DNA from 2 places in the Bacillus aerius genome. Region 2 is predicted to be linked to the other one. Evidence: riboswitches for the same ligand, from Rfam matches in the RefSeq annotation. Region 2 holds a riboswitch; the other holds the start of a gene.
What was found. A riboswitch is a leader RNA that binds a small molecule or an ion and turns the genes downstream of it on or off. The one in region 2 is predicted to bind glycine.
Positions count from the first base shown of each region.

Region 1: another riboswitch for glycine. It lies ahead of gcvT (glycine cleavage system aminomethyltransferase GcvT); the one in region 2 lies ahead of M2353_RS19080 (amino acid permease).

Region 1 is NZ_JARYHO010000001.1:2,254,991-2,259,905, reverse strand. It holds gene M2353_RS11640 (anti-repressor SinI family protein) at 1-45, opposite strand, end outside; gene M2353_RS11635 (YqhG family protein) at 230-1,027, opposite strand; gene M2353_RS11630 (DEAD/DEAH box helicase) at 1,042-2,712, opposite strand; glycine riboswitch at 2,963-3,070, shown strand; glycine riboswitch at 3,074-3,169, shown strand; gene gcvT (glycine cleavage system aminomethyltransferase GcvT) at 3,274-4,371, shown strand; gene gcvPA (aminomethyl-transferring glycine dehydrogenase subunit GcvPA) at 4,388-4,915, shown strand, end outside.
Region 2 is NZ_JARYHO010000001.1:3,680,305-3,685,219, reverse strand. It holds gene M2353_RS19085 (LacI family DNA-binding transcriptional regulator) at 1-902, opposite strand, end outside; glycine riboswitch at 1,179-1,258, shown strand; gene M2353_RS19080 (amino acid permease) at 1,420-2,766, shown strand; gene M2353_RS19075 (DUF3169 family protein) at 2,814-3,494, opposite strand; gene M2353_RS19070 (helix-turn-helix transcriptional regulator) at 3,491-3,697, opposite strand; gene M2353_RS19065 (NUDIX hydrolase) at 3,868-4,491, shown strand; gene M2353_RS19060 (DUF4188 domain-containing protein) at 4,502-4,915, opposite strand, start outside.

The DNA of each region.
Region 1 (4,915 bases), 1.4 Mb from region 2:
TAATTGAACCCATTCACTGTCTAATAACTTCGTTTTCTTTTCCATACAAATACCCTCCTAAAATACTGAATCGTGTATTTCAGGCACTTAACGCATGAAATGGAAAAACACAGGTGATAAGACTTCATAGATTGCTTGCGTCATGTTTCCGCCCAATACAAACAGACAAACGTTGCTTTTGATTGATCGAAAATTTGATATCACATGAAAGGGAGGGAGACTCGCTAAGTCAGCCTCCTCTTTTTTGCTGTAAGTAAAAAAGTCCGCCATTTTCAATCGTAAGACTGATTTTTGGTTCGTATAAAGTTTTAAGTGCTTGTCTTTCTATTTCATATTCTACAGATGTGTCTGAAGTCCCTTCATAAAATTGGTTTAAAAGTTCCGAGTCTTCTTTCCACTTTTGAACAGCTCTTACCGCCCAATCATCCGGCTCTTCATTGGCATAACGTTCCATCAGGCTGTAAAGCCGTTTGACGCCGCTCTCTGGCTTAATCATCGTACTCATTGTGAAGCAATAATCAGGAATTTGAGACGATAGCTCACGCGCTTCCAGCTTCTCTTGAAATTGTTCGATGACTTCTCCACGTATTAGATGAAGTCCAAGAGACAGCAGTTTGTCTTTTTTACGGTCTGCCAGATAGGATATTTTGACATTGAGACCAAGCCACGGCTCCAGCGCGATCTGGCTGTTTGTGAGCGGTCTGACTTTTTCGTACAGCCGAATAAAACGGCCTTGCTGTTTCACAACCTCGAATATTTGGAATAAACGAGGGGAGCCGAAGTGGACAAATTCTCCTTCGACCGAGTCATCAGCTTTTTTTTGATCAGTGATCAAAGTCAATTGCCGCGGCTCAGGTACGCCTCCCGTTTTTTCGAGCCAATGCCAATAAAAAGGACGGTTCATGATCAATTTATCCATTTCGATTGTCAGCTGTACGGTCATGTGCCCTGCACTTTCTTCAAGTATGTCGCATTGATTTGCCTGAAAGAAACGGAGAAGAAATGTGTGAATCTCGCGCTGCTCCATTGGTCAACTCTCCTTTATGAACCTTGCTGTCTTTCTTCTAAAAGCGGTGTTTGTGCTTCTGTTAAATAGGAAGCAAATTGGGTTAATTTCTTTTTCATGTCTACGTCAGACTCGTGTTGGAAGAGAATTTGATGCAATTCTGTTTCAGCATCTTGGATATCAATTCGGGTTAAAATATCATCTAGATCGCCAATGACGTTTTCAAACAGCTGAATTTTTTCATATAAAAGTTTTAAAATATGTTCTTCAACTGTCCCGCTAGTTGCCATATTGTAAATGTGGACATCCCGCTCTTGACCGAGCCGGTGAATACGTCCAATTCTTTGTTCCAAGCGCATTGGGTTCCACGGAAGGTCGTAGTTGATGATTTGGTTGCAAAACTGAAGGTTGATCCCTTCGCCGCCTGCTTCTGTCGCAATGAGCACTTGCGCCCGCTCTCTAAATAAATCTTTCATCCAGTCTTTTTTACTCCGTTTAAACCCGCCTCGAAAAGGAACCGAACTGATGCCGTTTTGCTGGAGAAACCATTGCAAATAAATTTGTGTCGCGCGGTATTCAGTGAAGATAATGACTTTTTCATTTAATTGCTGAATGAGTTTAACGACTTCAAGTGCTTTAGAATTTTGTTCTACCTGGTTGATTTTCTCCATGATGTGCATTATCGCAGAAGCACCTAGAATGTGTTTTTCCTCTTCTTGCATTTTTTTAATGGTCATATAGACAGCCTCACGACTCGAACAGCATTCTCGTTCTAAGGTCATAATTGAAAACATGTGCTTCGTATAGGAAGGGTTTTCTTTTAACTTACAAATTTCATCATATAGTGCTTGTTCTGTAGGGGAGAAATCAATAGAAATCGTCTTTACATGCCGCTTTGACCATTCGATGCCAGTGTCTTGTCTCCGGTTCCGAATCATGACTTTATTGACTAACTGTTTTAGCCGGTCATGGTCCTCAAGTTGAAGGTCTTTTTTGGCAAAGAGGTCTTTAAACTGTGTTTCATTACCTAAATGGCCTGGCTTCAACAGAGAAACGAGATTAAAAATTTCTCCTATTCGATTTTGGATAGGTGTGGCTGTGAGCAGTAAGCAGAACTTTTTATTCAAATTTCTCACAAACTCATAGTTTTTCGTTTTATTGTTTTTCAGTTTGTGTGCTTCATCAATAATGACCATATCGTAGGAGATGGATAAGATCGTGTCTCGATGTGGCTGTCTTTTGGCTGTATCAATTGAGGAAACCACAACATCGCACTGCTCCCACACATAGCTCTTCTTTTGCTCGACAGCATCTATGTAAAATTTTGTCCGCAGTTCTTGTACCCATTGGGACACAAGGGAGGCGGGTACGAGAATGAGAATCTTTTTGGCAAGTCCGCGAATCATGTATTCTTTGATAATCAGTCCTGCTTCAACGGTTTTTCCAAGACCCACTTCATCTGCTAAAATGGCTTTCCCATTCATCTCTTCTACGACTCTTCTAGCGACTTCGAGCTGGTGTTTTAAAGGAGTAAATGCAGGCAGGTGCGCAGGTGCTTGCAGTCCTTCAAATGAATCAATGGCTGTCACTTTTTGTACTTGTGCTGCTAAACGGTACATATCCCAATTCGCCCAGGGACCGTCTGCTGTAAGCCGCTTTTGAAATTCACTTGCCCATTTTTGATCAAATATCGTTTGAATATTCAATGTGACCGCCTGCCTTTCTGGTAGAGTGATGATAAAATCGTTCTGTTTTTAAACGCTTCATTTTTTCATAGCGATTTAAAAGATGTTATATATCAATAAAGGCGAACGATAATGAATGATTATTTTAAAAATGTTAATGATTTTTCTGTTGCTCTTCATCCATTTCTAATGGTAGGATGTTGGTAAGTGATCTAGAGAATAAGTCACCCATTTTGATAGTATGTCCAATAAAGGTGAAGAATATGAGCGGATGATGGTATGGGGAGAGACCTAGCGGTTATTTTGCACTGACAGGCGCCGAAGGAGCAAGCTGAATTGGTTCAGTGAATCTCTCAGGCAAAAGTACTCTTACCGGACGCAACTCTGGAGAGTGTTTGCGCAGCGATTTTTAGCAAACCACCAAAGGGGAAAACGCACAATGATGTTGTGCTGTAAACTTTCAGGTGCAAGGACAGAGACTTCTTTTTGATAAAAGGGAGCGCTCTGTCCTTTTTTGCTGTGATTTTTTTCTGAAAATTCAGCTTGTGATGTGCACTGTAAGAAAAAAGGGGGAAACGATTGATGTTGAAACGAACACCGCTTTTTCATGCGTATGAAACGTTTGGCGCAAAAACCATTGACTTCGGGGGCTGGGAATTACCTGTCCAATTTTCTTCCATTAAAGAAGAACATGAAGCTGTTCGAACAAAAGCAGGGCTGTTTGACGTGTCTCACATGGGTGAGGTGGAAGTCACAGGTCAGGGAGCCCTTCCTTTTTTACAAAGGTTATTAACCAATGATCTGTCAAAGCTGACAGACGGTAAGGCACTATATACAGCCATGTGTTATGAAGATGGCGGAACGGTGGATGATCTGCTTGTCTACCAAAAAGAAAAGAACAACTATTTACTTGTGATCAATGCTTCAAATATTGAAAAAGATGTGGATTGGCTGCTGAAACATCAAGGTGAGGAAGGCGTTTTCATTAAAAATGTCTCTGATCAAACCGCCTTGTTAGCCCTTCAAGGACCTCTTGCTGCTGACATCATCAAAGATGTTGCGGATGAAGAGGTAACATCACTGAAGCCATTTACGTTTTTATCAAAAGCGATAATTGCGCAAAAAGAGGTGCTTGTCTCAAGAACCGGTTACACAGGAGAAGATGGCTTTGAAATCTACTGCCAGTCAGAAGATGCTGTTCACCTTTGGACCGCTTTATTAGAAGCCGGACAGCCGAAAGGACTGATCCCATGTGGACTCGGTGCACGTGACACCTTAAGATTTGAAGCAAGACTCCCGCTTTATGGCCAAGAGCTTACGAAGGATATTTCTCCTTTAGAAGGCGGCATTGGTTTTGCTGTTAAAACGGATAAAGAAGCAGATTTTATCGGAAAAGATGCACTTAAAAAACAAAAAGAAGAAGGACCGAAACGAAAGCTTGTCGGGATTGAAATGATAGATAAGGGGATACCGCGGACAGACTATCCGGTCTTCTCAGGAGATAAGCAGATTGGTGTAGTCACAACCGGTACACAATCTCCAACATTAAAGAAAAATATTGGGCTTGCCTTGATTGAAACATCAGAGGCGCAGCTTGGGACAGAAGTGGAAGTGCAAGTTCGTAAAAAACGTCTAAAAGCCAAAATCGTCGCTACACCATTTTATAAAAGAGCCAAATAACGAGGAGGAATAGAGGATGAAGCACAGGTATTTGCCGCAAACAGAGCAAGATCAAAAAGAAATGCTGGATGTCATCGGTGTTCAGTCAATTGATGAGCTTTTCTCAGATATCCCAGAGAAAGTCAGATTCAAAGGTGCGTACAACATCAAAGAAGCCGCATCTGAAACAGAGCTAGTGCGGGAATTGTCTCGTCTTGCTGCAAAAAATAAAGATACAGTGGCTTATGCCTCGTTTTTAGGTGCTGGTGTGTATGATCATTACCAGCCTGTGATTGTCGACCATGTGATTTCACGTTCTGAATTTTATACAGCGTACACACCTTATCAGCCTGAAATTTCTCAAGGTGAATTGCAGGCAATCTTTGAATTTCAAACAATGATTGCTGAGCTGACCGGTATGGATCTTGCCAATTCCTCGATGTATGATGGCGGAACGGCATTAGCTGAAGCGGCGATGCTGGCTGCAGGACATACAAAGAAGAAAAAGATTGTGGTATCTGAGACGGTTCATCCTGAATCAAGAGCGGTGCTGAAAACATATGCG
Region 2 (4,915 bases):
CGTGGAAATGATGAGACTGTGGTGAGCGGCGGGTGATACATCTCCGCTTCAGGGATGTTATCGAACCCAACTACATCAATGTCTTCACCAGGCTTGATGTCACGCGCTGCCAATTCTTGAATCACCCCAAACGCCACTAAATCACTGAAGCAAAAAATAGCAGTAGGTGGTTCGGGAAGGTCAATCACTTGGGCAAGGGCTTCTTTCCCGCCTTCACGGGTAGGCACCATATCGATAATAAGAGATTCATCCATCGTTAGGTCTTCATCATCATGGGCTCTTTTGAACCCTTTCATCCGTTCAATCCAAGTCGAGGAGGATTTGATTCCACCTAAGAAGGCGATGCGGCGATGCCCTTTTTGAAGAAGATGACGGACCGCCATCCAAGTGCCTTGTTCATAATCAACGCCGACATAATCACAATGGACATCTGCTAATTCACGGTTTGCCAATACTTTTGGTGTGCGAATGTTGTTTAATTGTTTCACCGTTCGTGTCGAACTTTTCGATGCTGGATTTAAGATGATTCCACCCACTCGGTGCTCTACCATTGTGGAGATGAGCCGCTCCTGCTTATCCACACTATCAAAGGTTGTCCCAAGTAAAACGGTATAGCCAAGTGACTCAAGGGTGGTTTGCACACCGATTAAAAATTCAGAAATAAAGGTGTTTGAAATATCCGTGACGATCACACCTACAATATTTGAACTTTTCGACCGCATGTTGGCAGCGACGCGATCGTACACGTATCCCAAATCCTCCATGGATTGCAGCACTCTTTTCCGGGTGGCTTCAGAGATCCTAGGGTTGTTGCGAACAACGAGTGAGGCCGTTGAAGTCGATACACCGGCATGCCGAGCGACTTCTTGTAATGTCACACGCTGTTTGTTCATTTTTTTCATTTGTCTTCACCAACTTCATTGGATTGCCTAACTATGGTTCATCATCAAGATGGATGTCTCCACCAAACGAGCCGAACATTCTTTGTTTCATTATACCTTAATCAAGGGGTGTTGATGAAGTGATGTCATATCAGCTTCAGATAAGGAGGAAACAACATCTTAAAAGATTACCATTGACAGCTTTCTTTTAGAGGCGTAAAATATAAAATTATTCAGAAATAGCAACATTTAAAGTGAATATCGAAGGCTATGATTGCTGTGGGTCACACTATGGCAGGAGCAGCTTCTGGAGAGACCGCATGTATGTGCGGCGCCGAAGGGTTCACAATCTCAGGCAAAAGGACAGAAGAGTACGAAATATTGTATTTGTGATGCATGGATCATACTGTGTATTGCTTTTCTCTATTTTGCTATTCTTTTATGACCGTGAGATTGGAGCGCATCCAATCTCTTTTTTTATGGACTTTTGAGAGTTCATTATTTCAGTATAGGATCGTGTCGTAGGAGGGTGTTGGAATTGGCACAACAAGAGTTAAAGCGAGATTTATCAAACCGTCATGTTCAATTAATTGCCATTGGCGGAACGATTGGAACTGGGCTGTTTTTAGGGTCTGGAAAGGCCATTCAATTGGCTGGACCATCGATCATTTTTGCGTACTTAATTGTCGGAATGGCCATCTTTTTTGTCATGAGGGCACTTGGAGAATTGCTCTTATCTAAGGCGGGCTATCAGTCTTTAACGGATATAGCAGAGGATTATCTTGGACCATGGGCTTCCTTTGTGACAGGATGGACGTATTGGTTTTGCTGGATTATGACAGCGATGGCGGATGTTATTGCGGTCGGGGTGTATGTGCAGTACTGGTTTGATATTCCGCAGTGGATTCCTGCTATTATTTGTTTATTGATTTTGCTAGGATTTAATTTATTAACGGTGAAGCTTTTTGGAGAAATGGAATTTTGGTTTGCACTGATTAAAGTGATTACGATATTACTGTTGATTGGCGTTGGAATTGTCCTGTTAATCATTGGTTTCCAAACAGATGCAGGGCCCGTGACGGTAACGAATCTGTGGTCACACGGAGGATTATTTCCAAATGGTGTGACAGGCTTCTTATTGTCATTCCAGATGGTGATTTTTGCGTATGTGGGCGTGGAACTTGTCGGTGTGTCAGCAGCAGAAACAGCGAATCCGCAAAAAAATATCCCGTCCGCGATTAATAAAATTCCATTAAGAATTCTATTTTTCTATGTAGGTGCGATTTTTGTATTACTATGCATCAACCCATGGACAGAACTCAGTGCATCAGAAAGTCCTTTTGTGAAAACCTTTGGGCTCATTGGGATACCAGTAGCGGCGGGACTCATCAACTTTGTCGTCCTGACATCTGCGGCGTCTGCTTGTAATAGCGGTATGTTCTCAACGAGCCGAATTTTGTATAATCTCAGTCATCAAAAACAAGGACCGGCATCTTTTGGCCGACTGAATAAGCACGCTGTTCCAAGTAATGCCCTGTTTGTGTCGACAATTGTGGTGTCAGTAGGGGCTCTTTTAAGCAAGCTAATTCCTGAACAAGCCTTCGGTATTGTGACAACGATTAGTGCCATTTGTTTCATTTGGGTATGGAGTATTATTTTAATATGTCATTTGAAATATAAGAAGACACGTCCTGAACTGCATAAGGCGTCTACCTTTAAAGCGCCATTTACACCTTTTGTGAATATAGCGGTTCTTGTGCTCTTTGCTGCCATTCTTGTCATCATGCTTTTCGCTGATGCGACACGTCCAGCCCTGTTATTGACACCAGTATGGTTTGGGTTCTTATTTTTGATTTATGCACGACAGAAACGTCGTTCAGCATAATGAACGAAAAAAGCACAGCCTTTTTAAATGGCTGTGCTTTTGCTTATTTAACGATTTCGAATCTTCAACATATAGTATGCATTAAGAATGATCAGAACAAGTCCAACGACGATGATGGAGAAGAGCTGAGAGTGATTGGCGCCAAGAGAATAGACAATCAAAATAAACATGGCACCGGTCAATAAAATATTCATCATTTGAAAAGTGTGAAAAAGCCCATCGAGCATCACATGCTTTTCGCCTTCATCAGAAATGGCGAGCAGTTTTTTGCCATAATCTTTATCGGTTGGACTAGGTAGGTGACGATTAGGATAGACGAGCTTTAGGACAGAGGTCGACACATAAGAAAGAATGACGGTGATCAAAAATAAGGCAGCATTTGCGAGAATCAGCCAGAGTGGCTGCTCAGTCACGATGGAAATACCAATTGCAATGATCGATAAAATGGTACTCACCGTATTAGCTAACGTTACATCAGTAAAGGTTCGATACTGTTTTACCTCGAGTTCATCCTCCTCATCACCAGATACCGAAAGAGAGACTCTTTTCTTCATGCGTGAAATGCCTGAAAAACAATAAATGATGAATAGAACTGTCAAGCCAGTGATGACAAGAGTCGCTTCAAATGCTGTCTGCAGAAGTGTCATCTCAAATTCGGATGCCAGTAAACAGTAAGCACCGAGAAAACCAAGGAGAGCACCTAAGAGCATTTTGTATACAGTTTTCATGTGAGTTCATCCTCCTCGAATAGAAAAATTTGTTCAATGGGTTCTTGAAAAATACGTGAAAGCCTCATAGCAAGTAAGAGAGACGGCATTAATTCATCTCGTTCCATTAAGCTGATCGTCTGGCGGGAAACCTTTGCCCGTTTCGCAAGCTCCGTTTGGTTTAAACCATCACGTGCTCGCAGCTCTTTTAGCCGATTTTTCATTCTGTCACCTCAACTCTGATCAAAATGTTATCTTGATTGTAAAGTATTATATTCATTTTGACAAGTATAATTGTCAAAATGATAAAAATAATTGTCAGAAAGATCGCCTTTATTCAAAAGGGAATCAATGATACGCTAAAGAAAAGAGAAACAGAAAATAGGTGATGCCCATGTTCATTGATCAATTAAAAAGTGACTTACATCAATCACAGCCGCTATTTATCGGAGAAGAGACAGCGTTCAAAGCGGCAGTCCTTGTCCCTTTGGTGCAAGTCAACGGGGAATGGCATGTTTTATTTGAAGTGCGATCACTGACGATGAGAAAACAGCCTGGCGATATTAGCTTCCCAGGAGGCAAACTCGACGGCGGCGAAACCGCACAAGAAGCTGCACTGCGGGAAACATATGAAGAACTAGGGATTCCGCCCGAATCCGTCAAGGTGTTAGGACAGCTCAGTCCTTATATTGCCTCTCCATCCTTTGTGGTATATCCATTTGTCGGAATCATTGATGAACAGCAGGTCAAACATTCCTTTAATCAAGAAGAAGTAGAGGAGACCTTTACTGTGCCTCTATCATGGCTCAGCCAATACGAACCATACTTACACCATGTATCGGTGCAGCCAACACCAGGAGAGGACTTTCCTTATGAAAAAATCATGAATGGTGAAAAATACAGCTGGGGGAGTCGTTCGATTGAGGAGTGGTTTTATGATTACGATCGTTACACCATTTGGGGATTAACTGCCCGTATATTAAAACATTTTGTGATGGTTGCAAAAAGAAATTCCTAGAGAATCAGCTCTAGGAATTTGTTGTAGAAAGGCGTTCTTTTGCGGTTTCTTTTCCTTTCCCTTTTCCAATTAGGATGGGCGCTTTAGCTTGGCTCAATCCATATGAAGGCATGTTCACGTAGATAGATTCATATGAGCCGGCTTGAATTTGATACGTTTCATGATAAATTCCGACCGCGTCATTATTTCGTGCTCTTTGGTTAAATCCTTTCCAAGCAGCCAAATGCTTCTCCATCTTGGCGTAGGCAAGGAGATCCTCTGTTGATTTCCAATATTGGATCATGGTGGTGGTGCGTAAACCGAAGTAATTTTCTGTCCCGAGAAAACCAAGTTCTTCTTGATGTGTATAAAGTTCTTTGATCATCCCCGGCATCGCCTTAAATACTGGCAGCCATTGATGGACAGCCCAGCGTTTATTGATTCT